Regions from separate parts of the Paenibacillus konkukensis genome, predicted to be linked through region 1. Evidence: predicted binding sites of a transcription regulator. Region 1 holds the regulator's gene; the other holds the start of a gene.
What was found. The regulator NrdR, encoded in region 1, represses ribonucleotide reductase genes. The targets are predictions, from matches to a motif close to AACACNATATATNGTGTT.

Region 1 (15,305 bases):
TGTGGGAGCGAAAGAGCCGGGGATCGTTCCCGACGACTACGATACGCGTCCGAGAAAGGATGCGTATTGGGATCATCTCGGCAGCCATGTCAATCCTCCCAGCTTATATTTACAACAGCTTCAGGACCGGCTCGGCGAAGAGGCCGTTAAGGCGATCCAGCCGCAGCCGTACGGTATAGGTAAGCCGTCTGCGCCGGCGGGCTTAAGCGCCGCGGCGGGAGACGCGCAGGCGTCGCTGACGTGGAATACGGTGAGCGGAGCGACCTATTACAACGTCAAGCGCAGTACGACGCAAGGAATGGGCTATGTCAACATTGCTTCCCATGTGACGGACAATCATTACACGGATACGGGGCTCGTCAACGGAACGACCTATTATTATGTCGTCACGGCGGCGAATAGCGCAGGCGAGAGCGCGGAATCCAATGAAGCGTCGGCCGTGCCGAGCGCGGGAATGACGATGCAAGTGCCTGATGCGCCAGCGGGCTTAAGCGCCGCGGCGGGAGACGCGCAGGCATCGCTGACGTGGAATACGGTGAGCGGAGCGACCTATTACAACGTCAAGCGCAGCACGACGCAAGGAACGGGCTATGTCAACATTGCTGCGAATGTGACGGACAATCATTACACGGATACGGGGCTCGTCAACGGAACGACCTATTATTATGTCGTCACGGCGGCGAATAGCGCAGGCGAGAGCGCGGAATCCAATGAAGCGTCGGCCGTGCCGAGCGCGGGAATGACGGTGCAAGTGCCTGATGCGCCAGCGGGCTTAAGCGCCGCGGCGGGAGACGCGCAGGCGTCGCTGACGTGGAATACGGTGAGCGGAGCGACCTATTACAACGTCAAACGCAGCACGATGCAAGGAACGGGCTATGTCAACATTGCTGCGAATGTGACGTCGAATGTGTACAAAGACCTCGGTTTGACGAACGGGGCCGCCTACTATTATGTCGTTACGGCGGCCAATGATGCCGGCGAAAGCGCCTATTCCAACGAAGCTTCCGCGAAGCCTAATCGGACGATAGTCAGAAGAAGCGGCGGGGGAGGCGGCTCTTCGGCAGCGGCTCCGATCGTTCAGTCCGGCAAGGACGGGGCGCAGTTCTTGAACGTCGACCCGGTTATCGAGAAGATGGCGGACGGCAGAACCGCAGCCAAAGTCACCTTGGATGAAGCTGCCGTAACCAATGCGATCGAAGCATTGATCGCGGATGCATCTGCAGCGCCTCAAATTACAATCGAAGCCACAAGCGGCGATGCCGACGCAGCCGTGTTCCAGCTTCCGGCTCAAGTATTGGCGGATGCCCTGGGCAAGCTGCCGCAGCTGGTCGTCTGCGTGAAGTATGGCGGTACGACGTACAGCCTGCCGATCCGCGCGGTCGACTTCGCGGCCCTGGCTAAGCAGCTCGGAACGGAAGTGAAGGACGTGCAGCTGACGCTGTCGATGGAGCGCGTCAATAACGACACGCTGCAAGCCGTCAAAGATAATGCGAAGCAAGCGGGGCTGGAGATCGTCTCCGAGGTGGTCGATTTCCGCGTGACTGCCGAAGCCAAAGGCAAATCGGTCTCCGTAACGGACTTCGGTACGAACTACGTCTCGCGGACGATGAGCGTCGGCAAGACGCTGGACGCGAGTCGGTCGACGGCTGTTCTGTACAATCCTTCGACCGGCAAGTTCAGCTTCGTTCCGGCGATATTCAGCACCGGCGGCAGCGGGACGCAGGTTACGATCAAGCGTCCGGGCAACAGCATCTATGCCGTTGCCGAGTCGGGCAAATCGTTCCCGGATTTGGCCGGCCACTGGTCCCGCGCCGATGTGGAGCTGCTCGCATCGAAGCTGGTCGTCAACGGCATGACGGATACAACCTTCAGTCCGGACAGCCGAATTACCCGGGCCGAATTCGCGGCGATTCTCGTTCGCGCCCTGGGATTGTCCGGTAGCGGCGCTTCCCGGTTCTCCGACGTAACATCGTCGGACTGGTATTCGGACGTCGTCGGCGCTGCCGTTAAGGCCGGTCTGATCGACGGCTTCGAAGACGGCACATTCAAGCCGGACGCGAATATAACCCGCGAACAAATGGCCGTCATGGCGGCGCGAGCACTGAAGCTTGTGAGCAAACCGGCCTCTGGCGACGCCGCAGCCTTGAAGGCATTCGCCGACGGTCCGGCGATCGGCGGCTGGGCTAAGGAAGCGGTCGCGCAAGTTTTGAACGCGCGCATCATGAACGGCATGACGGACCGCAACTTCGCGCCAACTGACCATGCAACGCGCGCGGAAGCGGCCGTGATGGTCAAACGTCTTCTGCAGTACGCGGAGCTTATGAATTAACCGATCGGGCACCTCTATGGCCCCGATATGCCGACAGGCGTATCGGGCGCTTTAGAGGTGCTTTTTGCCGTCGCCAATGGTTGTGCTTTTCAGATCATAGGCCCTGGTTCCTTGTATTCAGCCCGTTATTTACAATCGGTTAACAAAATCCGAATAGGACTTTAACACTGAGATAAATTTCCTATGCTATAGTGCAAGTAGGTATATAGGCGGGATAAGGCGCGAGAGAAACGCCGTTTCTGCAATCGACAACTACTTAGCGGTGAGGCGGGGATGAGGAGCATGACCACTAGCAAACCGGACTCTTACGGGGCGGAGCAACGCCCGGAATTTGAAATCGGTGAACATGACATCGGGGACATCGTGCAATGCCAGCGAATCCATTCCGTTTATCAGCCGATCGTTTCGCTTAGAGACGGCGGGATCTTAGGCTATGAGGCGCTGACCCGCGGGCCCGCCGGCAGCCCGCTTCATTCGCCGGACCGCCTGTTCTCTTCCGCAGCGCGGGCCGGATTGCTTTACCCGCTCGACAGACTGGCGAGAGAGAAGGCGATCCGCGGCGCGTTCTTTGCAGAAGGCCGCGAGCTGTTGTTTCTTAACATATCCGCAGCCGTATTGAACGATCCGCAGTTCGTTCCGGGCCGAACGCTGGAGCTGCTGGAGGCCAAGGGGATGGACCCGGGGCGGATCGTATTCGAGCTGACCGAACGAAGCTCGATCGAAGATTTCTCGGCTGCGAAGAGAATATTGGAGCATTATCGCAATCAAGGCTACCGGATCGCGATCGACGACGCCGGGGCGGGCTATTCCTCGCTCCAGGCGATAGCCGAGCTGCAGCCGGATTTTATTAAGGTGGACCGCTCTTTGGTGCAGGGGGTTCAACATCATAAGACGAAGGAAGCCATTTTGGAGACGTTCGTCTCTTTTGCCCGCAAGCTCGGTATTGAAATGATCGCCGAAGGCATCGAGCAGCAGGAGGAACTGCTTTATTTGACCCGGATGGGAGTTCATTACGGCCAAGGCTATTTGCTCGGCGCCCCCGGATCGGAGCAGGCCGTCGTCAGCGACCGGCTGGTGCGTCATATCGTGCAGCACAGAAAAATTCACGATACGGCCGGCAGCGCCTGGACGATAGGGGATTTGTGCTCGCCGGCCGCTGCGTTCGACCGCCAGACGCAAATTTCCGAGGTTGCCGATTACTTTAAAAATCATCTGAATGCCCAAGGCGTCGTCATCGTATCGGACGGCATCCCGGTAGGCTTAATGATGCGGGAGCGATTGTTCCAGCAGTTGGCCGGGCAGTACGGGTTCTCGCTGTTCTGGCATCGAACGATCGATCAATTCATGGATGCGCATCCGCTGATCGTCGATGAGCACATGCCGGTAGAAACGGTCTCCACGCTGGCGACTTCCCGGGCCATCAACAACTTGTACGACCTGGTCGTGATTACGCGCGAAGGGCGAATGGCCGGAGCCGCCTCGATCCGCGCGATCCTGGAATGCATTACGAACGCCCGGATGGAGAACGCCAAGGTGGCCAGCCCGCTGACGGGACTGCCGGGCAATATCCAGATTTACCGCGAGCTGAACAAGCGCCTCTCGGACAATAAACGGTTTGCGGTCATCTATGCCGACCTGGATTATTTCAAATGGTTTAACGACCGCTACGGATTTCAAAAAGGCGATCAGCTTATTCAATTTGCGGCGGATATTATTCAGCAGTCGGTCGTGGTCTGCGGCCATCCGTTCGATTTTGTCGGCCATATCGGAGGCGACGACTTCATCGTCATCACCTCGGCCGAGCAGCCCGAGAAGCTGTGCAAGGAATTGATAAGGCGGTTCGATCAAGGTGCCTGCCTGTTCGTGGAAGGCGACAAAGGGATCTTCGTGGAGGACCGCAGCGGCAACCGGGTAGAGGCGAAAAGCGTAACCGTCTCGTTATCGCTGATTTTGTGCGAGCGGGAAGCGGCCGTTACGCCGGAGCAAATTTCCCAAGTCGCCGCCAAGCTGAAAAAACAGTCCAAAAGCGTCATCGGCAGCGCCTTCCGTTCCGAACGCATCGGGCTTGGAGGGGAAGACGTTCAGAACAATTCGAGCAGCTGATCCATCTGCTGTATGCAGTACACGTTTCGTTTTCCGAGCTTTTGTTGAGTAATTTTTTTGGCCGAGGCCCCGCTTTGCACCCAGACCGCATCGAGCCCGGCTTTGGTGGCGCCGCACACGTCATGCTTCCAGGAGTTACCGACCATCACCAGCTGCCGCGGCGACAGATCGAGCGTTCTGATCGCGGTTTTGAACAAGGGAACGTTCGGTTTTTTCTCCGAGCTGTGCTGGGCGGTGAAGATCCGGTCCTCGGGGAAAAAATCATGGAGCCCAAACCGCTCCAGCAAATGCTTGACCTCGCTGCGCGGGCTGTTGCTGATGATCGCCAGCTTGAATCGGGGTGCCAGCGACCGGAGCGTTTCTTCCACGCCGGGAGCGAGCGACCTGGCCGCCAGCCTCTCTCTGCGGACAAGCTGGAAGAAATCGCGGGCGAACTGCTGATGAACCGGGACTTCGAGCTCCTTAATGGCGCTTTGCAGGCACTGCTGCTGCAGGTCGTCGAGCTGGAGGCGGGCGGTTTTATTTTTTTTATGCTGCTGCCAGTAAAACTGGTACTTGCTCCAAAGCGCTTCCGCCGTCGGAAAGCTGCCTTGGACCGAGCGGGAGTAGTAATCGTTCCATACGGAACGGAAGGCCTGCTCGAAGTGAATGCCTTGATGAATCAACGTTTGATTGACATCGAAACAGATCGCCTTTTTGCCTGCTGTACGGGTTGAGGTGCTCATAAACGTTCTACCTCCGTTTACGCGAAAAGCATCGCCTTATAATCTATGCTTATGCTACGGGCGTCGGCGTCACCCCTATGAAGGGCAAAGTGGACGTAAGCTTTTTTTCTTTCGTTGTCCTATGCTATCATGGAGTATGTGATGTTATGAAAAAAATGAGGTGTAGCGCGTGTCGAAATTGATATTGATTGACGGCAACAGTCTTGCCAATCGGGCGTTCTATGCATTGCCGCCGCTCAGCAACTCCAGCGGACTGCATACGAATGCGGTGTACGGATTTACGACGATGCTGCTCAAGCTGCTGGAAGAGCAGCAGCCGACCCATTTCCTCGTGGCGTTCGATGCGGGGAAGGTGACGTTTCGACATAAAGACTATGCAGAATATAAAGGCGGAAGGGCGAAGACGCCGCCCGAGCTGTCCGAGCAGTTTCCGCTGCTTCGCGATTTGATCCGCGCCTTCGGTATGGCGCAGTTCGAGCTGGAAGGGTACGAAGCCGACGATATTATCGGTACGCTGACCCGCATTGCCGACGAGAAAGGCGATATCGAGGTGATCGTCGTCACCGGAGACAAAGATATGCTTCAGCTTGTCTCGGATCGCGTGAAGATCGCGCTGACGCGCAAGGGCATTACCGAGGTTGAGCTGTACGATAAGGCGCTGATTGAGGAAAAGTACGGTCTTAAGCCGCATCAAATTATCGATTTGAAAGGGCTGATGGGCGACGCCTCGGATAATATCCCGGGCATTCCCGGCGTTGGTGAGAAGACGGCGCTGAAGCTGCTGCACGAGTATGAGTCCGTCGAAGGCGTCCTTGAGAACGCCGCTCAGCTCAAAGGCAAGATGAAGGAGAAAGTCGAGCAGCATGCGGACGAGGCCCGAATGAGCAAGGAGCTGGCGACGATCTACCGTGAAGTGCCGCTGACGACGCAGTGGGAGGAGCTGGCTTACTCCGGTTACGAAGGACAGGCTCTGGCGGGCATGTTCCGCAAGCTGGAGTTCAAATCGCTGCTTGAGAAGATGGATTTCTCCGGCGGAGATTCGGCTGAAGCCGGGCGGGAGCAGGCTTCTATCGAAGCGGCGGTTGTCGGCGAAGACGACATGGCCGAGCTGGTCGGCATCCTGCCTCAGGTGACGGCGCTGCATGTGGAAGCGGCCGGAGATAATCCGCATAACGCGGAGATGATCGGTTTGGCGCTGTATACGGAGGCCAAATGCTATTATGTGCCGTTCGAGCGGCTGCAGGAAGGCACTGCAGAAGCGGAAGCCGTGAAGGCGTGGCTCCAGTCCTCGGACAAAGCGCTGGCCGTCTACGATCAGCATCGCGCCGAGATCTTGCTGGCATGGCGCGGCATTCATCTGCGCGGAACGGAGTTCGACGTGCATCTTGCCGCTTATTTGCTCGATCCTACGGAGTCGGCGCTTACGCTTAACGGTCTTACCGTCAAGTACGGACTGCCGGCGCTTAAAGCGGATGAGGATGTATTCGGCAAGGGAGCCAAATTCCAAATTCCCGCGTTGGACGTTCTATGCGACTATTTATGCCGCAAGGCGGCGGCGATTCATCAGCTGACGGAGCCGATGAAACGGGATCTGGAAGAAAGCGGCATGCATCAGCTGTTTTACGGGCTCGAGCAGCCGCTGGCAAGCGTTCTTGCCGCGATGGAGGAGAAGGGCATCGAGGTCGATACGGAAGCGCTCAAGCAGTACGGCGAAGAGCTGGGCTCGCAGCTGGAGACGATTATGCATTCGATCTATGACGCCGCAGGGATGGAGTTCAATATTAACTCGCCTAAGCAGCTCGGCGAAGTGTTGTTCGAGAAGCTGCAGCTTCCTACCGTAAAGAAGACCAAGACCGGTTATTCTACCGATGCGGAAGTGCTTGAAAAGCTGGAGCCGTATCATCCGGTCATTGGCCATATTCTGCATTTCCGCACGCTGTCCAAGCTGCAATCTACTTATGTGGAAGGGCTGCTCAAGGAGGTGCGCAAAGATACCGGCAAGGTGCATACCTATTACCGGCAGACGATCGCGGCGACCGGGCGGCTCAGCAGCCAATATCCGAATCTGCAGAACATTCCGATCCGTCTGGAGGAAGGCCGCAAAATCCGCAGAGTCTTCGTTCCCTCAAAGCCGGGCTGGTCGATCTTGACTGCGGATTACTCGCAGATCGAGCTGAGGGTGCTTGCGCATATATCCCAGGATGAGAAGCTGATGGAGGCGTTCCTCCACGACCTGGATATCCATACGAAGACGGCGATGGATGTGTTCGGCGTCTCCGAGTCGCAAGTGGACTCCAATATGAGAAGGCAGGCGAAGGCCGTCAATTTCGGTATCGTCTACGGTATCAGCGATTACGGTCTGTCGCAGAACTTAAATATTACCCGTAAAGAAGCGGCGCAGTTTATCGAGCAATATTTTGCCGTGTTCCAGGGCGTTCGCCAATATATGGACGATATCGTCCGAAAAGCGCGCCAGGACGGCTATGTCACGACGCTACTGCAGCGCCGCCGCTATTTGCCTGAGATTACCGCATCCAATTTCAATCTGCGCTCCTTCGCCGAACGTACGGCGATGAATACGCCGATTCAGGGCACCGCGGCGGATATTATCAAGCTGGCGATGGTGCAGATGGACGAACGATTGAAGCGCGACGGCTTGCGCAGCCGGATGCTGCTTCAGGTGCATGACGAATTGGTGTTCGAAGTGCCCGAAGACGAAATCGAAACGATGAAAACGGCGGTGGCGGAAGTGATGGAGAATGCGCTGAAGCTGGATGTGCCGCTGAAAGTGGAAGTCGATACCGGCTCCAACTGGTACGAAGCCAAGTAATAACCGAGGTGAAACAACATGCCGGAGCTTCCGGAGGTCGAAACAGTCAAACGAACATTAAGTCAGCTGGTCGTCGGGAAGACGATAGGGAATGTCACGGTGCATTTGCGCAGAATTATTCAGCGGCCGGAAGAACCGCTGGAGTTCAGCATGATGCTGCAGGGCGAAACGATACGCTCCGTCGAGCGGCGGGGCAAATTTCTCCGCTTTCTGATGGACAACTATACAATGGTTTCGCATTTGCGCATGGAAGGGCGGTACGGCGTCTACGACAGCAAAGATCCGCTGGAGACGCATACGCACGTGGTGTTTCATTTTACCGACGGCAGCGAATTGAGATATAAGGACGTGCGCCAATTCGGGACGATGCATTTGTTCCCGTTAGGTCAGGAGCTGGAGGAACAGCCGCTGAAGAAGCTGGGTTTGGAGCCTCTGGACGATGCGTTCACGCTCGATGCGTTCAAGAGCAAGCTGGCGGGGCGCTCGACCAAGATCAAGCCGCTCCTGCTGAATCAGGAATATATCGTAGGGCTCGGGAATATTTATGTGGATGAGTCCCTATTTCTTGCCGGGATTCACCCCGAGCGGGAAGCGGGCTCCTTGTCGCGGCAGGAGCTGGCTTCCTTATACGAGGCGATACTCAGCACGTTGAACGATGCGGTTGCCGCCGGGGGCTCGTCGGTCAAGTCATATGTAAACGGACAAGGCGAGATCGGCTTGTTCCAGCATCAGCTCAAAGTGTACGGGCATAAAGGCGAGCCTTGCCCGGTTTGCGGGGCGCACATTGAGAAGTCGGTGGTGGCAGGACGGGGGACGCATGTTTGCCCGAACTGTCAGCCCTTGAAGAAGCAACGAAGCCGCAAGGCGTAACCGCCTGCGGGCAAACGTACGACGAGTAGGCTGCACCCTCCGCCCATCTATGCCATATAGTAGGAGTAAAACGGTCGGGAGGGGAAGTTCTATGCTGCCTTTTGTCTCCTTGTTGATACTGGCTCTGGCTGTCAGTCTGGACGGATTCGGCGTAGGCGTCATGTACGGTTTGCGCAAAATCCGAATGCCGCTGTTATCGGTGGCGATTATATCGCTTTGTTCGGGATGCATCATTTATGTGTCCATGCAGATCGGCGTGTTTATCAGCCGCTTCGTCGATCCTGAATTTGCCAAAGCGATCGGCGGCGTCATCTTGATCGGCATCGGAATTTGGGCCGTCTACCAGGTCGTATCGAAGAAAAAAGACGAAGAGGACGGCTTGCCCCAGCCGGTAGGGCCGGCGGAGGCTTCGTTGGAGGAATCCGCCGCTCCAAGTCCGCGGGAAGTATTTTACATCGAGTTGAAAAGACTCGGCTTGGTCATTCAAATATTGCGCAAGCCGTCTATCGCGGATATGGACCGCTCCGGCAACATTTCGCCGTACGAAGCGCTGCTGCTCGGCGTCGCTTTATCCTTGGACGCCTTCGGCGCGGGGATCGGGGCGGCTTTGATCGGTTTTGCCCCGCTGCTGACTTCGGCTGTCATTGCTTTGGCCAGCGGGACCTTCCTGGCGAGCGGCTTACGAATAGGTTATAAGTATTCGGAATTATTTTGGATTCGCCGATTATCGGTATTCCCCGGATTTGTATTGATTGTTATGGGTATCATGAAATTGATGTAGTGAAAAACAGCAGGCGATTACTAACTTTTTTCGTAGGAGAATGTATATGAATATCGGTTTAACCGGAGGCATCGCTTGCGGCAAAAGCACTGTAGCGGATTTGCTGGTGCGGCGCGGGGCGATGCTGGTTGATGCCGACCGCATTGCCAGGGAAGTCGTGGAGCCGGGTAGTCCCGTGCTGCAGTTGGTCGTGGAACGCTTCGGCGCGGACATGCTGCTCCCCGACGGCTCTTTGCACCGCAAAAAGCTGGGTGAGGCGGTATTCGGCAACCCGCAGGCGCGTAAGGATTTGGAGGGCATTATGCACCCTTCGATCCGCGCCCTGATGCGGGAGAGAATGGAGCAATACGAACGGCAGCACCCGGACAAGCTTGTCGTGGTGGACGTGCCATTGTTATACGAATCGGGGCTGCAATCCATGTTCGAGGCCGTCATGGTCGTGTACATACCCAGAACAGAGCAGCTCAAGCGGCTTATGTCGCGCGATGGGCTGACGGAAGAACAGGCTGAGGCCCGTCTTCAAGCACAAATGGATATCGAAAACAAAAAAGCGATGGCCGACATTCTCATAGACAATCAAGGAACGCTTGTGCAGACGGAATACCAGGTGGAGGCGTTTCTAAAGGGAAGGAGGCTGCTATGAGCATCAGCTTTTGGCGGAAAAAGCGAGTGTTTGCTCTACTTTTCATCACCTTCGTGATCCTCATGTTTATCAGCAGCGATAAGGTCGGAAAATGGTTGTATCCTATCCGTTATGAGGAAGAAATAAGGCAGCATGCTCAAGCTTACGAGGTCGATCCGCTATTGGTTGCAGCTATCATTCGAGTAGAATCCAATTATAAAACGAATATTTCATCCAAAAAAGGCGCCTACGGTCTCATGCAGCTTATGCCCGATACGACCGAGTGGATTGTGGATGCCGGCAAGTTTTCTCCCTCGTTCAAAAACGATCTGGACAATCCTTCTGTCAGCATAGAGCTCGGAACCTGGTACCTTAACTGGCTCCATAAGGAGTTCAACGGCAATACGGTCGCTATTATAGCCGGATATAACGCCGGGCAAGGCAAAGTAACCAGATGGATTCAAAACAGAGAGTGGGACGGAACCTTGGAAAATTCGAATTCGATCCCGTATGGAGAAACGAGACATTACATTCAGCGTGTTTTGTATTATTATAATAAGTATCACAAGTTATACGCGAAGGATTGGGGAATGGCTTCTTGAAAGTAAAGAAGTATTGGACAGGCCCCTTCACGGAAGCTTTGTCCAATACTTCTCTAACCTTTACCTATCGGTTCCCGCCAGCAAGTGTTTGCTCGGCGATTTGTACCAGGCGACGTGTAATATGTCCCCCGATAGCACCAGTGTCACGAGTAGCCATGTTACCGTAGTAACCGTCTTGAGGAATGGCGATACCCAATTCCTGTGCTACTTCATACTTCAGTTGATCCAAAGCTGCGTTAGCTTGTGGAACAACCAATTGGTTGCTGCTTCGAGATTGTCCTGCACCCATGTCTGTTCACCTCCTTGTCGTTTGTAATCCTATTATGTGCTTTTCACAGAAGTTCATTACAGGGATTCACTGGCAATAATTGTTCATTTGTAATCAAGAGGAGAGATATTGAAAAATGAAATGCCCTTATTGCGACTATTCCGGAACGAAAGTACTGGATTCCCGCGCGGCCAATGAGAATAAATCGATCCGGCGCCGCAGAGAATGCGAAAGATGCGCCAAGCGGTTCACCACGTTCGAGATGGTGGAGGAAACCCCGCTTATCGTAATCAAAAAAGACGGCAGCCGCGAGGAATTTAGCCGCGAGAAGATGCTGCGCGGTCTTATACGCGCCTGCGAGAAGCGTCCGGTATCCGTCGAGCAGCTCGATATGATCGTCTCCGAAGTGGAGAAGCAAATCCGCAACACCGCCAGCGCCGAGGTCGACAGCCGGGAAATCGGCGAGATCGTCATGGAGCAGCTATACCCTGTGGATGAGGTCGCTTATATCCGCTTTGCTTCCGTGTATCGTCAATTCAAGGACATCAGTATGTTCATGCGAGAGCTTACGGACATATTGTCCAAGCATCAGGTAGGCGATGATAAAAAATAATTTGCAGGTGCAGCGAGTCAAACTGTTGACAAGCTTATTGCACCTGTGATATTATCATTCTTGTCGCCGCGGGGCCTTAGCTCAGCTGGGAGAGCGCATCGCTGGCAGCGATGAGGTCAGGGGTTCGATCCCCCTAGGCTCCATAAAAAAAGTCCTCGGAACCAATTAGGGTTCCGGGGATTTTTTTGTGCCTAGGCGGGGGCCGAACCCCGAGGGTTCAGTCCGCGCGCAGGGAGCGGAGCGGACGAGCACGGCGTTGGAATCAACCGCTAAGGTAGTCATCGGCGAGTAAGCTTCGTCAGCAGGATAGATGAAGGATTCAAACATCCCCCTAGGCTCCATAAAAAAAGCGTCACTACGATTACCGTAGTGGCGTTTTTTTATTTGCCTGCGGGGCCGAACCCCGAGAGTTCAGTCTGCGCGCAGGAAGGAGCGGACTAGCACGGCGTTTTATTAGGAGCAAAAGCCGACCCTGTTCTTAATGAACTTGCAGCCGATGTCATGCTTATGATTAAAACTAGGCTAACACTGCCACAAGCGACGGATCATGTTAAGACTAAACCAGCACTAATCTGTAAATCTCTACTCGGTCACATGCTTTCAGCAACTGGAGATTTCGGCACGAGCAAGATTGACGATAAGTATCGGGATTACGTATTAGATGAATCGATGATTATTCCTAAAGGAATAAAGGTGTTCTACTGGATATATCCATACATGAGCCTAAAGGTAATTAGAGATATAGCAATGCCTAGATACAGAGGTGAATGGAGCGATTTTAGTAGAGGGGGTGTCGGTATGTTCAGCATACTCAAATATCCCCCTATCGGCTATTTGGCTACAGATTTAGATGAATATGAAGGATTACATGAATTAACCCAGTATTGTGGAAGCCGCATGGATGATAAGGCAGAAATACCTTTCAGATTAGATATGATACATCCTGAATACTGGCCTGAGGCTGGAGAGGATAACTTTGTCATGGGGGAGAAAGTTTGGGGATTGGAGTGTCTGCCAGACCCCGTAGCAAACGAAAGTAGCATTTGAAGCAAGCTCAATCTGTTAATCCATAAATAAACAGAAGCTGTGGGGAACTAGTCCCTCACAGCCTAAAGGATTCAATGTGTTCGTTTCAATTGTTCCAACTGTTCTGTTGAAAGTCCAGTCAGTTCCGCTACGGTTGGTACGTCCATACCTTTAGTTAGCATGTTCTTGGCAACCTCCAATTTTCCTTTAAAATTGCCAAGTGACTCGCCTTCCGCCCTTGCACCTTCCAACATCGAAGCTTCATCATGCAGAGCTTTTTGTCGCATCTCGTACAGACGCCGTGCTTCAGCATCTTGACTCAGGTATTCTAATGCGGTCATTGCTTTACCCAGAGCAGGTTCATTCACCTTCAACACCTCCCAGTTCGTTGTATCCTCGCTTTTCAAGAACAGTAACCAGTTAAGCAAACCACCTTCGTTCGGTATGTCTTGCGAACTCAGCTTGGAAAGCTCCATGATGTGGATTTCAATATCGTCGATCAGTGTAATGCCGCTATGGTCTTCCCGTAGATGAAAAATGTTGTGGTAACGGTCGTTAGACAGTAAGGAGAAGTTGAGAATATTGATTGTGACGCATTTTTTCAACTGTTTGTAGGACTGTCCTTCTTCAAGCTGTCCCGCGTATTGCTTGCTCCAATAGTAAAGTGTGCGCTTCTCATTATCGTACTTATTGAATAGCTGCATCTCCACATTAATGAGCTTTCCTTCAGTTGTCCTGGCTTGGATGTCGAAGATGGATTGCTTATCGCGCGGCGAATCCTTATCCGTGTATGGATTCATCAGGATGATCTCGGTCAGCGGCGGCTCCCCAGCTTCTATAAAGGTTCTGTTAAGGAAGGCAAGCAGGATATCTTTGTTCTCTTCGCTGCCGAAGATGCGTTTGAAGACGAAATCATTCTTGGGGTCAAGCAGGTCGTGCATCCGAATCAACTCCAATCCTTATCATTAGTATTATATCATGATTTCCAGTTCTGTTGCATAGTGACGCACCGCACTTCACATGATCTCATCCTCAAAGGAATTTGAGGGATGGCGTGATCACATCCATGATCACTAACCCTGGATTATCGACGGAAATCCGAGGAAACAGGAAGACAGAGCGAAGTCCGAAAACCCGCTCTACAGCAGGCTTTCGGACATATTGGTACATAGCAGGACACCGCGCATACCACACTGGCAGCGATGAGGTCAGGGGTTCGATCCCCCTAGGCTCCATAAAAAAAGTCCTCGGACCAATTAGTGTTCTTGGGATTTTTTTTATGCTAGGCGGGAGCCGAACCCCGAGGGTTTAGTCCGCGCGCAGGGAGCGAAGCGGACGAGCACGGCGTTGGAATCAACCGCTAAGGTTGTCATCGGCGATTAAGCTTCGTCAGCAGGAAAGATGAAGGATTCAAACATCCCCCTAGGCTCCATAAAAAAAAGTCCTCGGACCAATTAGTGTTCCGGGGATTTTTTTTATGCTAGGCGGGGGCCGAACCCCGAGGGTTCAGTCCGCACGCAGGGAGCGAAGCGGACGAGCACGGCGTTGGAATCAACCGTTAAGGTTGTCATCGGCGATTAAGCTACGTCAGCAGGAAAGATGAAGGATTCAAACATCCCCCTATGCTCGACCAAAAACATACATAGATGGCAGGACTAATGAAAATGAGGAGGTCCTGACACTTGCGGGGGCTTTCTATTGTCGGAAATGGGGATATTTTCTGGAATTTGGAATGGAAATAGTCTATGCTTACTGTAGGTATAGCACAAAGTATTGATCCTATAACGCTACAAAAAAATGGAGTTAGAATATAAGCGATTAAAATTTAAGAAGGGAGCGATAGCATAATGTTGGCTGAATTCTATAAAACAATTGATGCATCAGAAGAACTAGGGGAAAATATATCAATTCCGGATCATGGTCCAGCGTTGTACCTCTCTGATAGCGGAGCATTGTTTTGTTACATGGGAATTGTTGGTAGGGAAGAGAAAGGAGCGCATTTAAATGGGTGGCCGTATTACCTCCGTGGTAAGTCGGCGAAAAAAAGCAAACAACTGATAAGAGGTTTTTATAGACTGCAAGCGGGTTGTATATTATTGACTAATTTCTTGGATCATGAATTATATGGTAAGGCAAGGTTCAAACGTCTTGAAAATTATATTGTGAGTTTGCCTATAGCGAGTTCGTGCGAATTTGGTATCGTAAAGAGGATCAATTCTGAGCATTCATTCTTTTTTGAAGAGAACAAATTAATGTCCCGTGCTTGCTTTGGTCTGACGTATGACGAACTTAAACAAGTAGTGGGAATTTATGCTCAACGACTAGGGATTTTTAATGATTATGTACAATATCCAAGAATTACAAGATCAATGAAAAAAGATAATTTTTGTGACATTACGGGATTATGGATTCCGCCACAATTTCCGTATATAACTTTTAATGGTGATGGTTATATCTATTCTCATGTTTCGTTATACGGGTTCTACCGTCATGTTGATGTCTTGCTTTCAATGGGCAGCAACACGATGGCATCGAA
Region 2 (15,305 bases), 320 kb from region 1:
AGCTGAGTCGTCGACGAATGCGCCCCGACCCCGGCGTCGAGCAGAAGACCGCGCTTGTTCTCTGCGACAAAACCGGCGGTGACGCTGGAATACCCGTTCACGTAAGGGTCCAGAGCAATCGAGCCGACAGGCTGAAAGCCGTGATCGTACTGCAGCGTCGACATCTTGGCCGATACGTTGCGCTCCAGCGTCAGAATCGAAATATCTTTCTTATTATCCTGGTTCAGATCGTCGACGACCAGCTCCGTATAAGGAGCCTGGTACAGGATCGTCAGCTTCCGATCGACCAAATGATAGACGACCAGACCTTTATTGATGCGGGCTCCGCCGGAATAACCGACCAAAATATCGTCGACTCCGTCGCCCGTTACGTCCTCGAAGAGCAGCGTATCGAGCTCGTAGCCTTCGCCTTCCATCTCGCTCAGCAGCTTCCAGCTGTCGCCGCTTTTTTGCCATAGCATGCCTTTGACCCGAACGTCTTTGTCCGGGGTCTGGTAGAAGACGATGGCTTCCGGAACCCCGTCCTTATCGAGATCCTTCAAATATATGGAGCCGGGATCGCTTGAGTTTTTGGGATGAATGAAGGAAGCTCCCGCCGGCATCGCTTGCTGAATCACCTGCTTCAAGTTCTCCTTATCGTCGGGCAGCTTCGGCATGCGCATGTAGGACTGGGGGTCCTTGGTGAAGGAGCAGCCGCTGCAGGCCAGAGCGATCAGTAAGAACAACACCAGCGGCATCCGGGATGTGATCGGCAAAATAGGATCGCCTGCTTTCTTGCTTATTTAACATGATTATATCAGCTTATGCGTTGACAAAGAGTAACAAACTATTTACATTTTGGTGGGAAGGTTATGGAAATCGCATGAGGTGTGACAAAAATCACAGTGAGCCGTATACGTTAGTTATACTATGAAATCACACCATATCTTGGCAAAAGGAAAAGAGGGGACATCTGTGAAATTAGGTATCGTAGGAAAGGTAACTTGGCTGGTCGTCATTGCGGTTGTAACCAGCGTATTGTCTCTTTTGGCCATCGGCTACTATGTCAATTACAAGCAGATCGACCAGGCCGCGGGAGATGAGCTGATCGGCTGCGCAAGCATTACCTCGGGCCTGCTGACAACCGCCGAAATCAAGGAATTGGCAAGCGGCCAAGCCTCGAAGGCGCTGCAGGATAAAGTGAATTGGATTGTCGATCACAAACCGATTTTTAAGAACGCTTCAATTATGAGCTTGAGCGGAGTGCTGCTTGTACCCGACAAAAACCTGCAGCAGGAAGGCTTCAAGGCGGGCGACAAATTTTATATAGACCGCGAAGCGATCGATATGATGGTGAATATGAAGCATCCGGCGGCTTCGTCCGTGTATACGTTTGGCGACGGGGACCGGAAAACCGGCTATGCGCCGATCTTCGCCGACCATGATTCGTCCAAGGAGATCGTGGCGATGATGGCGATTGATTTCGACGCTTCAATCTTGAAAAACCGGACATGGAATATGCTGCAGTTCACGCTGCAAACCGGCGGGATTTTCCCGATCGCAGCGGCGTTCGTCGCATTCCTGCTGATCAGCCGGATGATCAAGCCGATCGAAGCGATCAGCGAGAGAGTGAAGCGGATCGCCGAAGGGGATTTGACCGGAGAGCCGATCCAAACGAGAAGCAAGGATGAAATCGGCAGTCTCGTTCAATCCGTCAACCAGATGAACCAGCAGCTCAAGACGATGATCGTCACGATCGAGGAGACATCCCTCGAGGTCAACAAGACGACGCGCCAGCTCGCCGGCGATGCCGATCGCACTGTCACTTCAATTTACTCGATGAATACCGCGATGCAGGAAATTGCGACCGGAGCCGCCACGCAGGAGAAAGGCACGGAGGAAAGCGCTCGGGCGATGGAGGAGATCTCGGAAGGGATGGGCGAAATCGCCGATGCGTCGATGGCCATGGCGGAGATGATGTACGATACGCTGAAGGCCGCCGAGCTCGGAAGCGAAACGCTCGATAAAGTGCTGCTGCAGATGGATTCGATTCACCAGTCGGTGGAAGTGTCGTCCGAAGCGGTGCGGGGGCTATCGGCGCATTCGGAGGAAATCGGCGAGATCGTAAAAGTGATGGGCGATATTTCCGCCCGGACCAATCTGCTTGCGCTCAACGCTTCGATCGAAGCGTCGCGGGCAGGAGAAGAAGGCAAAGGCTTCGCCGTCGTAGCGGGAGAAATCCGCAAGCTCGCGGAGCAATCGAAGCAATCCTCGGAGCATATCGCCGAGTTGATCGAAGCGGTTCAGGGCAAGGTATCCCATATGGTCGAGGCCATGGAGCGTGAAATCCGGGAGATGCAGACCGGCAAGATGTACGTCAATCAACTGGCGGGAGGGTTCCACAGCATCGTGGAGAAAGCCCAGCATACCAACGAGCAGATTACGGAAATATCCGCCATTTCCGAGCAAATTTCGGCCGGCTCCGAGGAAGTGTCCGCATCGGTGCTGGAGACGGCGTCCATCGCCAAAAATTCGTCCAAGCAATCCGCCCAGGCGGCCGATTTATCCGTCGTTCAGCTGGATTCGATGAAACAGATTACGCAATCGGTGCATTCGATCGAGACGTTGTGCCGGGAGCTGGATTCGCTGGTGCGGAGGTTCCGGATTTCGTAAGCGAATGGCCGGACCGGGAACTTGACTCGTTTTTTACGGACCGATATAATAGCTACATATGTAAATGATGGCAGACTATGATTTTGGTATGACGAGCACCCCTTTTGGGGTGCTTTGTCGAGCGGTGCAGATCATTTCTGAACGGCATGGGATGCTGCATTCAACGGCAGGGTCATGCTCCGTGGAAAAGCTCCGGATAGGAGCTTTTCTCATTATGTAAGGCTTGAAGATTCGAAAGGGGTTAATCATGATGGATTACAAGAATATATTGGCGTCGCAGCTCGCTTCCCAGCTGGAAGGGGTGACTGCGGAGTCGATCGCGGAGCTGATCGAATATCCGCCGAATCCGCAGATGGGCGATCTGTCTATGCCTTGCTTCAAACTGAGCAAGCAGCTGCGCAAAGCGCCGCAGGCCATCGCGGAGGAGCTCAAAGCGAACTGGCAGGGGCATCCCGCCATCCAACGGGTGGAAGCGGTGTCCGGTTATTTGAACGTGTTTCTCGACCCGGCGGGCTTCGCCTCCGGCGTCATCGGCGAAGTATTGGAGAAGCGGGAACGTTACGGCTCGCAGAACATCGGCCAGGGACGCAACATCGCGCTCGATTTCTCCTCGCCTAACATTGCCAAAGCGTTTCATATCGGGCATTTGCGGACGACGATGATCGGGAATGCAATCTACAAAATTTACGAATTTCTCGGATATAATTGTATCGGCATCAACCATCTCGGAGACTGGGGAACCCAGTTCGGCAAGCTGATCGTCGCCTACAAGCTATGGGGCGACAAAGACGCAGTCGAAGCGGAAGGCATTGACGAGCTGCAGCGGCTGTACGTGAAGTTCCATGACGAAGCGGACGTTAAGCCGGAGCTGGAGGACGAGGCGCGCGCCTGGTTCGTCAAGCTGGAGCAAGGCGACGAGGAAGCGCTCGGGCTATGGAAATGGTTCGTCGAAATCAGCTTGAAGGAATTTCAAAAAATTTACGATCTGCTCGGCGTTCGCTTCGATTCGTATGCAGGCGAAAGCTTCTACAACGACAAGATGGCGGCCGTCGTCGACGAGCTGAAACAGAAGAACCTGCTGGAGGAAGACGGCGGAGCCTTGCTCGTGCGTCTGGACGATTACAATATGCCGCCGGCCTTGATGATCAAAAAGGATGGCGGCACTCTGTACCATACGCGGGATGTTACGGCGGCGATTTACCGCAAAAATACGTATGACTTCGACAAATGCGTCTATGTCACGGATGCGGGGCAAAGCCTGCACTTTCAGCAATGGTTCAAAGTGATCGAGCTGATGGGCTACGACTGGGCGGACAAGCTCGTTCACGTGCCGTTCGGCAAAGTGAGCCTCGAAGGGGCTAAGCTGTCAACGCGCAAAGGGAACGTGATTCGTCTTGAGGAGCTGCTTACGCAGGCGATCGAGAAGACGAAAGCGATTATCGAAGAGAAAAATCCGAATCTGGAAAATAAAGACGAGGTCGCCCGTCAAGTCGGCGTAGGCGCGATTATTTTCAACGATTTGAGCAATAACCGGATTAAGGACATTGTATTCTCCTGGGACGTGGCTCTCAACTTTGAGGGAGAGACGGGTCCTTACGTGCAGTATACGCATGCGCGCGCCTGCAGCGTGCTGCGTAAAGCGAACGGAGGAGACGGAATCGAATTCGCCCGGCAGGCCGCTCAATTGGATGCGTCGCTCTTGCCGGACGCGGCCTCGCAAGGCTTGCTGAAGCAGCTGTACCTGTTCTCGGAGCGGGTCGAGCAGGCGATGCACAAGCTGGAGCCGTCCGTAGTGAGTCGTTACTTGGTCGATTTGGCTCAAGCCTTCAACCGCTTCTATCATGAATGTCCGATTCTGGTGGACGATCAAGCGCTGCGCGAAGCGCGGCTCGCGCTGGTGAAGTGCGTGCAGATTACGCTGCGCAACGGACTCGGCCTGATCGGTCTGGAAGCCCCTGAGAAAATGTAAGGTATGCCCTTTTGTCACCCGGTATCCTCAGCGTTGAGGATACCGGGTGATTTGCATTTGGCGCGTCAAAACGGCTGACAACGATGTCCAGCTCGCGGACCGCTTCGCTTAACGGGGAAGGAGTCGGGCCTCGACGCCGCTTAACGGCGCGGTTTGGAGCGGGCTGAATCTGGCAACAATGGCTACTATGAGCCGTTTGGAGGTGAGCGCATATCGCCAAAGGGGATGAATTGGTAAAATATGTAACAGAGCGATTTGTGGAATATATGGAAACGCCGAAGGAAATCCGCAAACAGACGAGGGCAAGCCAAAGAGAGCATCGCGAGCATTGGCAGTACCGCTGGTTCGGCATGCTCCCGCTAGCTTTGCGCATGTGGATGGAAGGACTTCGCTGGCGCAAAAAAAAATGAAAAGCTTCTCTCCTCGGCGCGAGCAAAGGCTCGAGCCTGAAGGGACGGGAAGCTCTTCTATATAGGGAAGGAGGAGAAAAACCTAAGGGAATAGCCGGCCGGCCGCGGAAACGGCGGCATACGAAACGGCTCTGGGCCCGTCTTGGTCGAGAAGCAGAAACGCTTCCTCGTCGGACCAACGGTGGTAGCCCGTTACGGCTAACGGCAGCGTTACGGTGCGGCCGTACAGCTCGGCGACGAAGGTCAGCTTGCGCTGCTCCTTGATAGCGGCTGCAAGAAGCTCGAATCGGCTGAAGGAGACAGCTTGGCCCTTCACCCACGGCAGCCGGTCGTACGGATCGAAAGCGTCGGTCTGCAGACTGGCGGCGACCGTATGGTCCGGCCCGATCCGGGGCGGGGGCGCGGCTGCAAGGGAAGCGTCCTGAAGCTCCTGGACGGAGCTTAACGGGAGCGGCTGCCCGGTCTTGGCATCGATGTAATAGTTTTGTTCGCCGGCGGAAACCAGCCATACCGCATGAAACGGATCGGCGTACCAGCGTTCGGCTTTGTAGGACGTATCGATGAGTTCGAGCTGTACCAAAGATTGGTACAGAGTGTTTAAGCTGAAGAGAGGAGCGCTGCCGCTGCCGTATTCGGCAAGCTTGTACTTGTCCGGGTTGTCGGGATCGGCATAGATGACCATGTAGCCGACTTCGGCGCCGCCTGCTTTGAGCAGAACGATCCAGCCGTGCTGCCCCGGCCCCAGCGGATAGCTGGTCCACGAGGCTTGCTTCCATGCCTCGAAGCCTTGCTGGCCTGCGATTTGCTTCATCAATTGGTTGACCGCGTCCAGGAAGGTCGGCGTTGTGACTGTGCCATCCTGCATAACGGGCGCCAGAGCTTGTGCCGGAATGGGCGGGTTGTCCGGTACCGCGGCGGAGGAGAGCGGCTTTGCAACCAGCAGGCTTGTCCAGAGCAAAAGGCAGGAAAGCCTAAACAACGTTTTTTTCATCCATTCACCTGCTTGTCATGGTTTGTCGGGCACGGATGCTGTCACATGAAGCAGCTGCTATGCCCTTATTGTATAAAATATGCCTTGAAAAGTTTGTTAGAACCTGTAGCGGAGCAAAAAAAAGTTTGCTTCTATTTTTGCTGGAAATGAACGGAATTCGTCAATTCGTAGGCAGATTCCCCGCATGCAGATGAAACAGACCGCAATTGATGACGGATATTTGAATGCGCGGCCGGAACTGCCAGTCGATTTCAAGCTGACGGTTCGTATACTGGGCTTCGATCTCCGCTTTTTTCTCCGGTTCGGCCCCCTGAATTAAAGCTTCGTAATACGAACGAATCCGCTCCAGCTCGTCCTGAAGCCGCAGCTTGGCGTCCTCCGCCCAGCGGTGATCGTACGTCTTAAGCCGGTTCTCCAAATATTGCTCCAAATAAATGACGGCCCGCGGCAGCGTAAATTTATCCGGAATCATGTAGACATGAGCGGGCAAACGCGGGGACAGCCGCTTGGTCTGCAGCCATTCTTGGAAATGCTCGCGAATTTCCCCGGTGACCAGATGAACGCCCAGCGAATGAATTTCGCTGCGCTTCATATCGCAGGCGAGCTCGACCTTGTAGTTTACCTGCATCCAGGTTTCGTAGGCGATCGTAGGCGGCGGCGCCGATTTCTGCTGCTCGGGCTTGAACTGCTCGAACAGGTGGACGAAGCGCCCTTTGCTGCGCACCGCGTCGAAAATTTGACCGAGCCTGCGGCTTCCGAACGTCACTTCATCTTTAGGCACCCGGGATGTCATCTGCGTCGGCACAAAGCCGAAATAGCGTCCCAGGATGCTGTCCTGCTGCGGGGCGCCCGGCGCTTGGGGGCCGGGGCCGGCGGTTCCCGGCGACGGCGCTCCCTCGCCGGGGGGCGGAGAGAGCGCCGTCCCGCCCGCAGAAGCAGCGCCCGGCTGGGCTCCGGCTGCGCCCGCTTGAGCGCCGGCAGCGGACTGCGCGGCCTTATGCCCCTCCGGGTCGAAGATGAACGTGCACGTCATCGTCTCCGGGACGGCGCCGGTCCGTTCGACAAAGTTCCAGTAATACGGCCGGTACGTCAGCTCCTTGTCGGCGGAAGGAGACAGCTTGACCGTGACGTAGGAGGGATGCTTCTCCAGGATGTCGCATTGTTCCGCTTCGAGGTAGCGCATAACGAAGCTTTGAATTTGTTCAGTCTTCATGGGGATGCCTCCGCTTCGCCGGTAATAGGTAAGATCTGTCCGACGGCGCCGGGCATCATATGGGAGCGGGAGATGTCCCTGGCGGCGGAATCGCGTTCCACTTCCGTGCGGATTGTCGTGAACGAGCGGCCGAGATCGTCCATCTGGCGTTTGAGCTCCTCCTCGGAAGAGGAGAGAATCATCTGCGCAATGGATTTCTCCAGCGAGTGAGACTGCTCGAATCGTTCGAGAATCGTATCGAGCTCGCCGATGACCAGCTCGAACATATTGATTTTCTCATGCAGCAAAGACAGAATATATTCTTCGATCGTGCCGTTGGTGGACAGATTATAGATTTTGACATCGTCCTGCTGGCCGAGCCGGTGCACGCGTCCGATTCGCTGCTCCACGCGCATCGGGTTCCAAGGAAGGTCGAAGTTGATCATGTTGTGGCAAAACTGCAGATTGATTCCTTCGCCGCCGGCCTCCGTCGCCACCAGCACCTGGGCGCGGTTGCGGAACAGATCCATCATCCAGTCCTTTTTACCGCGGTTCATGCCTCCACGGTAGGGAACGGCGGTAATTTTATGCTCTTTCAAATAGTTCAGCAAATATTCCTGCGAAGCGCGGTACTCGGTGAATATGATCACTTTATCGTTAATTTCTTGGACAAGCTCCATCGCTTTTTCCGCTTTGGTGTTGGCTTTGATGCTGCGGATCAGCTCGACGAGCTGCCAAATGCGCTGGCGGACGGGAGAATCCTCCGCCGTTTTCTTGAACATGTTCACCAATGTAATGAACACGGCGTCGCGGCTGCTGCACACTTCGCGCTGCAGCGTAACCAGCGAAAGCGCGCTGCTGATATCGCCCTCGGACTCTTGGTAGCGGCCCTTGACGAAGTCGGTCACGCCGTCGTAGAGCGCTTGTTCCTCGGGGGAGAGCGTCAAAGGAATATTGCGGACGATCCGCTTGGTGAAATTGACGTTGCCGTCGCTGCGCCGGTTGCGGATCATGACCTTGGACAGTTCCTGCTGCAGCTGCTCCTCGTTTTTCGGAATGCGCTTGTCGACGACGAAGTTGGCTTGGAAGCTGCCTTGGCCGCCGAGCTGGCCGGGCTTGAGCAGAGTGATGAGATTGTACAGCTCGCTCAAATCGTTCTGGACGGGCGTTGCCGTCAGCAGCAGGCAATATTTTTTGCGCAGCTCGTTGATGAATTGGTAGTTAGTCGTCTTTTTGTTTTTGAGCTTGTGGGCTTCATCGACGATCAGCATGTCGTATTCCATCCCGAGCACGATGTCCCGGTGCGGATCGCGCTTGGCCGTATCCATGGAAGCGACGATAATATCGTACTGCGCCCACATGTATTCTTTTTTTTGCGCTACGGCCGGTATGCCGAATTTTTGGTTCAGCTCGCGCACCCACTGCAGCACGAGCGAAGCGGGCACGAGAATGAGCACCTTTTTGACCAGACCGCGGATGATGTATTCTTTTAAAATTAATCCGGCTTCAATCGTTTTCCCGAGACCGACCTCGTCGGCCAATATGGCCCGGCCTCTCATCTCCGTGAGCACTTTTTTGGCGGTATCGATCTGATGGGGCATCGGCGTCAGCTGCTGGATATGAACGAGAGATTGCAGCTGGTCGAAGCTGGAGATCAGACTGGCTTGCTCCGCCTCGTAAGCGAGCTGATACAGCGTCCAATCGTCCCAGGGACCGTTGCGCTGCGCTCTTTCATGCAACTGCTCGAACCATTCCCGGTCAAAATGCAGCTGTACATGCTCGTTAAAGGGTCTCACATGTTCAAGTTTATTGCCAGTTTGCATGGTATGCCCTCCTTTGGGCGCCTTCCTTCGGGAAAGGAAAGCGGGCATCTTGATGACAGCAGGGCTTGCATCGGGCCGTTGCACTAAGCTCTGCGGCTGAGCGTTAAGCCCCGGCAGCCGTGTCCGACCGCTAATGAATCGCTTGCTCCATTTGATGAAAACAATCCGGAAATTTCCGCAAGTTTCATTGATAGAGCAGGCAAAGCTATCATTTTTAGTATGGACGAAAAGAAGCCCTTTCATAACTTGGATGAATGCATTATGATGTTTAGTAGCAAGGGGGAGGAAGGATTCGACTTGAAGAAATGGGTATTGGGGCTGACAGCCGCGCTTTTGGTCGGCCTCGGCACGGTTTATTATGCGAGCCGGGATGCCAAGCCGCAGGCATTGCCTATCGACGAGGAAGTTACGAAGGCGATCGACGAGACGGGAGATTTGCTTGTCGCGGATCCGTATCAGGTATTCAGCGTGAACAGCCGGACGCAGCGAAGCAAGCAAATCCTGCAGACGTCCCAGCCGATCAGCGGGATCAGCTACACCGGGGATCATACGGTCGTCACCGTATATAATCCGGACGATCCGAAGGCATTCAAAGGATTGTACGTGAGAGAGAAACAGGGGGACCGCTTTCTGCAGCTTGCTACGCCCAAAATGGCGCCGAAGTACCATTACGTATTCGGCGATCTGATGTTCGTGTCGTCTGCGGATAAAACGCCGCAAAAAGGCGGGGATATGACCCGGGTCGGCATTTATCAGCTGAAGCAGCACAAATGGATCAAGGACTGGCTTGTGCCCGGAGGCGTGGAGGATGTGAAGGGAGCGGGCAAGGACGTCTACTTCGTGACCTCCAACAACGCCGAAACGAGCTCGAACGTCTACAAGGCCGATATCCAAAGCGGCGAATGGGGCAAGCTGATTCAAGAGCCCAGACGTTATCCGCTGGATCGGGTAAGCGTCGATTCCAACGGCGATATTTATATGATGATCTCCCAGCGCCATAAGAGCGAATGGTCCAATAAAATTTATAAATTCAATACCGCCGAGTCTCCATACGAGCTGATGAACAACTTCGTGTCGAACACTAAACCGTACTCCTTTACGATGTCGGCGATGCAGGGTAAAATGCTAATTGACCGCTTTGATGCGGCAGATGGCTCGGTCGAGCTGGAGAAGCCGCTGGCGCTGCTCGATTTGAAAAGCCGCAAACAGCTTCATCTGACATGGGACCACCGGCCTGTCGATATCGCGCCGATACCGGCGGACAACCGGTTCGCCGTTCTGGGCGAGGATGGAGCGATCGCCTTCGTCGGTCTGGATCCGTCGGAGAAACCGGAGGGCGAGTTTCAGCTGGACAATGTGACGGATGCGAGAGAAATATGTCCCAAGCGTTAGGAGTGCGGCGAATCAAGCAACCGGAAGCCAGGCAGGCTTCATGAACAGCAACAAGGAAAGGCAGGTAGACAGCATGACGGCAATATGGCGTTTTATTTCCAACAGGATGCATCATCCTTCTTATAATATGGCGGTCGACGAGGCGATTCTGATCGCGCACAGCGAGGGCAAAGTACCTCCTACGGTCCGTTTCTACGGGTGGGAGCCTCCGACCTTATCCATCGGGTATTTCCAAAAGGCCGAGGAAGTCGACTTCGAACGGCTGGCCGAAGAGGGACTCGGATTCGTTCGCAGACCGACCGGCGGGAGAGCGGTGCTGCACGATAATGAGCTGACGTACAGCATTATCGTGGCGGAGAGCTATCCCGGCATTCCGAGCGGGGTGACGGAAGCTTACCGCGTGCTGAGCGAAGGGCTGCTGCTCGGCTTTCGCAAGCTGGGGCTGGACGCACAGATGGTACAGCTTGCCAGCGAGGAGGACAAGAGCAAATACGCCTCCATGGGCTCGTCGGCATGCTTCGATTCTCCTTCGTGGTACGAGCTGGTCGTCGAAGGGCGCAAAATCGCCGGAAGCGCGCAAACAAGGCAAAAGCAGGTCGTATTGCAGCACGGATCGATTCTGCTCGATATGGATGCGGACCAATTGTTTCGCGTCTTGAAGTTCAAGAACGAACGCATTCAAGAGAGATTGAAACAGCAATTTTCGCAAAAGGCGGTCGCGATTAACGACATTTGCCGGGGGCTTGGCCGGGCTCCGGTCGAACTGCCGGAGGTCGAAAAAGCGTTTCGGGCTGGGATGGCCGAAGGGCTCGGCGTTCAATTGGAGGAAGGCGCGCTGACGGATTACGAGCTGACGCTCGTTGAACAGCTGGTTAAGGATAAATACGCGAACGAAGCATGGAACCTCCGGAGATGACTCCGGAGGTTTTTTGGGGCTGATCATTTTATTATCCGAGAGGGGCCATTCTCGTTGAGTACGTTATCCTCCTCCGATGGTGAGAGGAAGGCAGAGCGTTACGCTTGCGGGCCGCCGTCGTTGCCGCTGCCGATCAGATGCTCGAAGGCGCTCTGCAGCTTGCGGGTTACGGGGCCGGGAGCTCCGCTGCCGACGGGCTTGCGGTCGATCGAAACGATAGGGGTAATCTCCATCGTCGTGCTGCTCAGGAACACTTCGTCCGCATTGTTCAAATCGTCCAGCGTGAACGCTTCTTCCTTCGCGGGAATATGCAGCTCTGCGGCCAAGCGGAGCACGACGGCGCGGGTGATGCCGTGCAGAATCAGGTGGTTGGCCGGGTGGGTACGCAGCTCGCCGTCCTTCACGATCATAATGTTCGATGAGCTGCATTCGGTCACCGTGCCGCTGCGGTGGAAGATGACGTCTTGAGCTCCCTGATCGAGTGCGGCTTGCTTGGCCATGACGTTAGGCAGCAGATTGAGCGTCTTCAAATCGCAGCGAAGCCAGCGGATATCGTCGGCCGTAACCGCTGCGATGCCGTGCTCCAGAGCTTGCAGCGGTCTTGCGAGCTCGCTGCAATACGCCGTAAGTATCGGCTCCGCCTGTTTGGGGAAAGCATGGGTCCGTTCCGCCGCGCCCCGGGTAATTTGCATATAGACGATGCCTTCGCTCAGCTTGTTCAGCTCGATTAACTGCCGCAGCAGGCCGTCCAGCCGGTCTATGGAATAGGGGAGGCTTATCCGGACGTCGCGCGCGCTTCGTTCGAGCCGCTCGTAATGGCCTGCTGGCTCGAACAGCATGCCGTTATAGACGCGAAACACCTCGTAAATGCCGTCGCCGAAGTAGTAACCGCGGTCATCGGAGGAAATACGAAGTTCATCCTTCGGGAGAAATTCATGTTGGTACAAATACATAGGAAAGCCTCCTGATTGTAATTATGTATACGAACGTTTGTTTGTATATCGTGCCGGTTTGTGATATAATATATTGACCGGCAGCAGTGCGAACTGATCATAGGCACCTGCTTCTACTGATAGCGTATCAATGACGGAAGCGGATGTCAAAGGCCGATGAAGAAGATGCTTTCGGTACCGGTAGACGAAGGAATGCCAATAGGTCTCTAGTAGGTAATTTGGCATTTTTGGCGGCGGGATGGTACTGATTTTTGTCGAAAAAAATGAAGCCGACGGCGGCGAAAAAGAGCGATTTCAAGAGGAAATAAGAGCATTCGGCCCTACGTCTTGTACCAGTTTCCAAATTCCGCTACTCACCCATTAGAAGCACAATATATTGTGATGTATAATGGATTTCGCATACCAGATGTTGTGATGATTTGCAGCATTCTAATTTTCGGGAGGTTATTGTATTGATGACGGAGAACGGGAGCGGCAATAGACTCGAAGGATTAAGCGAAAAGATATTTCTTGACCGCTATGCGATGAAAGATGCGGACACTCAAAATACAAAAGTCGGGGATACGGTGCTCGTGCTGACGAAGGACGATCCGAAATTTCCCGCCAAAGAAGTCGGAGAAGTCATATCCAGGGACGGCAATCAAGTTCAAGTGAAGGTGAGAAGCGGCGATGTCGTAACGTCGTCCGTAGAAAAGCTGACGTTAACGGTCGAGAAGACGCCGGCGCAGATGTGGGAGCGTTTGGCGGGGGCGATGGCTTCCGTGGAGCCGACCGAAGAGAAGCGGCAGGAGTGGAAGGAAAAATTCGAATACATTCTTGACGACTGGAAGCTCGTTCCGGGCGGACGGATCGCGGCGGGCGCGGATGCAAGCGACGAGCTGACGCTGTTTAACTGCTATGTCATTCCATCTCCGCACGACAGCCGCGGCGGCATCATGAGCACATTATCGGAAATGACCGAAATTATGGCGCGCGGCGGGGGAGTCGGCATTAACCTGTCGTCTTTGAGACCGCGCCGCGCCGTCGTGAAGGGCGTGAACGGATCTTCCAGCGGAGCCGTATCATGGGGCGGGCTGTTCAGCTACACGACGGGCTTGATCGAGCAGGGGGGCAGCCGCCGCGGCGCCCTGATGCTGATGATGAACGATTGGCATCCCGATGTGGTCGACTTCATTACGGTTAAGCAGACGATGGGGCAAATCACGAACGCCAACTTGTCGGTCTGCGTAAGCAACGGCTTTATGAAAGCCGTCAAGGAAGACTTGGATTGGGAGCTTGTCTATCCGGATACGACAGACGCCGAATACGACGATCTGTGGGACGGCGATCTGGATAAATGGAAGAAGCTCGGCAAGAAAGTGAATGTGCACCGCACCGTAAGAGCGCGTGACGTGTGGCATACGATCATCGAATCCGCCTGGAAATCCGCGGAGCCCGGCGTCGTATTCATGGAATATTATAACCAGATGTCCAACAGCTGGTATTTCAACCCGATTATTTGTACGAATCCGTGCGGAGAGCAGGGCTTGCCCGCCTGGGGCGTGTGCAACTTGTCCGCCATTAATTTGTCGAAGTTTTACGATGCCGACAAGCAGGATGTGGCATGGGATGAGCTTGGCAAGGTCGTCCGTTATTCCACGCGCTTCCTGGACAACGTCATCGACAAGACGCCTTATCATTTTGAGGAGAATCGCGTCAATCAGCAGAGCGAGCGCCGCGTAGGGCTTGGCACGATGGGTCTGGCGGAGCTGATGATCAAGCTGGAGATCCGTTACGGCAGTCCTGAATCGCTCGTATTCCTTGATCAATTATACGGCTTTATGGCCAAGGAAGCTTATTTGGCGTCTGCCGACATTGCCGCGGAGAAAGGCAGCTTCAAGCAGTTCGACGCCGAACCGTTTCTGCAAAGCGGCTTCATGAAAAATATGACGGCCGTCTATCCGGAAGTAGGAGCCGCTGTACAGAAGAAGGGGATGCGCAACGTCACGGTCATTACCCAGGCGCCGACGGGAAGCACGGGGACGATGGTCGGTACTTCTACCGGAATCGAGCCTTACTTCGCCTTCGAATATTACCGTCAAAGCCGGCTCGGCTTCGACAAGCAGTACGTGCCGATCGCGCAGCAGTGGAAGGATGCCCATCCGAACGAGGAGCTTCCGGACTATTTCGTAACCGCTATGGATTTGTCCGCGGAAGATCATATCCGCGCGCAGGCGGTCATTCAGAAATGGGTGGACAGCTCCATCTCGAAGACGGCCAACTGTCCGGCGGATTTCACCGTAGAAGAAACGAAGCGGCTGTACGAGCTGGCCTTCGATCTCGGCTGTAAGGGAGTAACGATCTATCGCGACGGAAGCCGCGACGTGCAGGTGCTGTCGACGGATAAGAAGGAAGAGAAGCCTGCCGCGGCAGCGGAAACGATCAAGGCCGAGGCCAAGCCGGAGGAAACCGCCGTCGTGAGCAAAGCGGCGTCCGTTACCGTAGCGGCGGCTTCCGAGAGCAAGTCGTTTTCCGTGCTGGATAAGGAATATAAACGCCGTCCGCAAATTTTGCGCGGCGCCACATATAAATTCAATACGCCGTTCGGTATGGCGTACATTACGATCAACGACATGAACGGGACGCCTAGCGAAATTTTCCTGAACGTAGGCAAAGCCGGTTCCGACGTGTTCGCCATGTCGGAAGCGCTCGGCCGGGTCATCTCCCTGTTCCTGCGTTACGGCGATCACGGCAACAAAGTGCAGCTGCTGACGAAGCATCTGAAAGGCATCGGAGGCTCCGGCGCCATCGGCTTCGGCGCAAACCGCGTGGAATCGATCGCCGACGCCGTAGCGAAGGCGCTCGAAATGCACGGCGACTTCTCCGACGAGGCGGAGACTTACGTCACCGCAACCCAAGAGGTCGTCATGGAGACGACCGCGCAATACGCAGTGACCCGCAACTCGGCGACCTCGCTCGACCTGTGCCCGTCTTGCGGCAGCGCCTCGCTGATTAATACGGAAGGCTG

Region 2: SK3146_RS09465 (adenosylcobalamin-dependent ribonucleoside-diphosphate reductase) is a predicted target of NrdR. The motif match lies at 12,664-12,681, and genes of this name have one in related genera.

Annotation. Positions count from the first base shown of each region.
Region 1 covers NZ_CP027059.1:2,547,448-2,562,752, reverse strand. Annotated here, with positions in the region: gene SK3146_RS10940 (S-layer homology domain-containing protein) at 1-2,329, shown strand, start outside; gene SK3146_RS10935 (bifunctional diguanylate cyclase/phosphodiesterase) at 2,612-4,432, shown strand; gene SK3146_RS10930 (HAD family hydrolase) at 4,411-5,157, opposite strand; gene polA (DNA polymerase I) at 5,327-7,987, shown strand; gene mutM (DNA-formamidopyrimidine glycosylase) at 8,006-8,857, shown strand; gene ytaF (sporulation membrane protein YtaF) at 8,949-9,638, shown strand; gene coaE (dephospho-CoA kinase) at 9,685-10,281, shown strand; gene SK3146_RS10905 (lytic transglycosylase domain-containing protein) at 10,284-10,862, shown strand; gene SK3146_RS10900 (alpha/beta-type small acid-soluble spore protein) at 10,927-11,151, opposite strand; gene nrdR (transcriptional regulator NrdR) at 11,267-11,743, shown strand; tRNA gene SK3146_RS10890 (tRNA-Ala) at 11,814-11,886, shown strand; gene SK3146_RS10885 (hypothetical protein) at 12,245-12,790, shown strand; gene SK3146_RS10880 (Rpn family recombination-promoting nuclease/putative transposase) at 12,862-13,710, opposite strand; gene SK3146_RS10875 (hypothetical protein) at 14,617-15,305, shown strand, end outside.
Region 2 covers NZ_CP027059.1:2,225,862-2,241,166, reverse strand. Annotated here, with positions in the region: gene SK3146_RS09515 (hypothetical protein) at 1-737, opposite strand, end outside; gene SK3146_RS09510 (methyl-accepting chemotaxis protein) at 955-2,652, shown strand; gene argS (arginine--tRNA ligase) at 2,903-4,621, shown strand; gene SK3146_RS09500 (YqzE family protein) at 4,834-5,031, shown strand; gene SK3146_RS09495 (hypothetical protein) at 5,114-6,022, opposite strand; gene SK3146_RS09490 (YqhG family protein) at 6,183-7,235, opposite strand; gene SK3146_RS09485 (DEAD/DEAH box helicase) at 7,232-9,037, opposite strand; gene SK3146_RS09480 (hypothetical protein) at 9,299-10,429, shown strand; gene SK3146_RS09475 (lipoate--protein ligase family protein) at 10,503-11,345, shown strand; gene dat (D-amino-acid transaminase) at 11,444-12,298, opposite strand; gene SK3146_RS09465 (adenosylcobalamin-dependent ribonucleoside-diphosphate reductase) at 12,754-15,305, shown strand, end outside.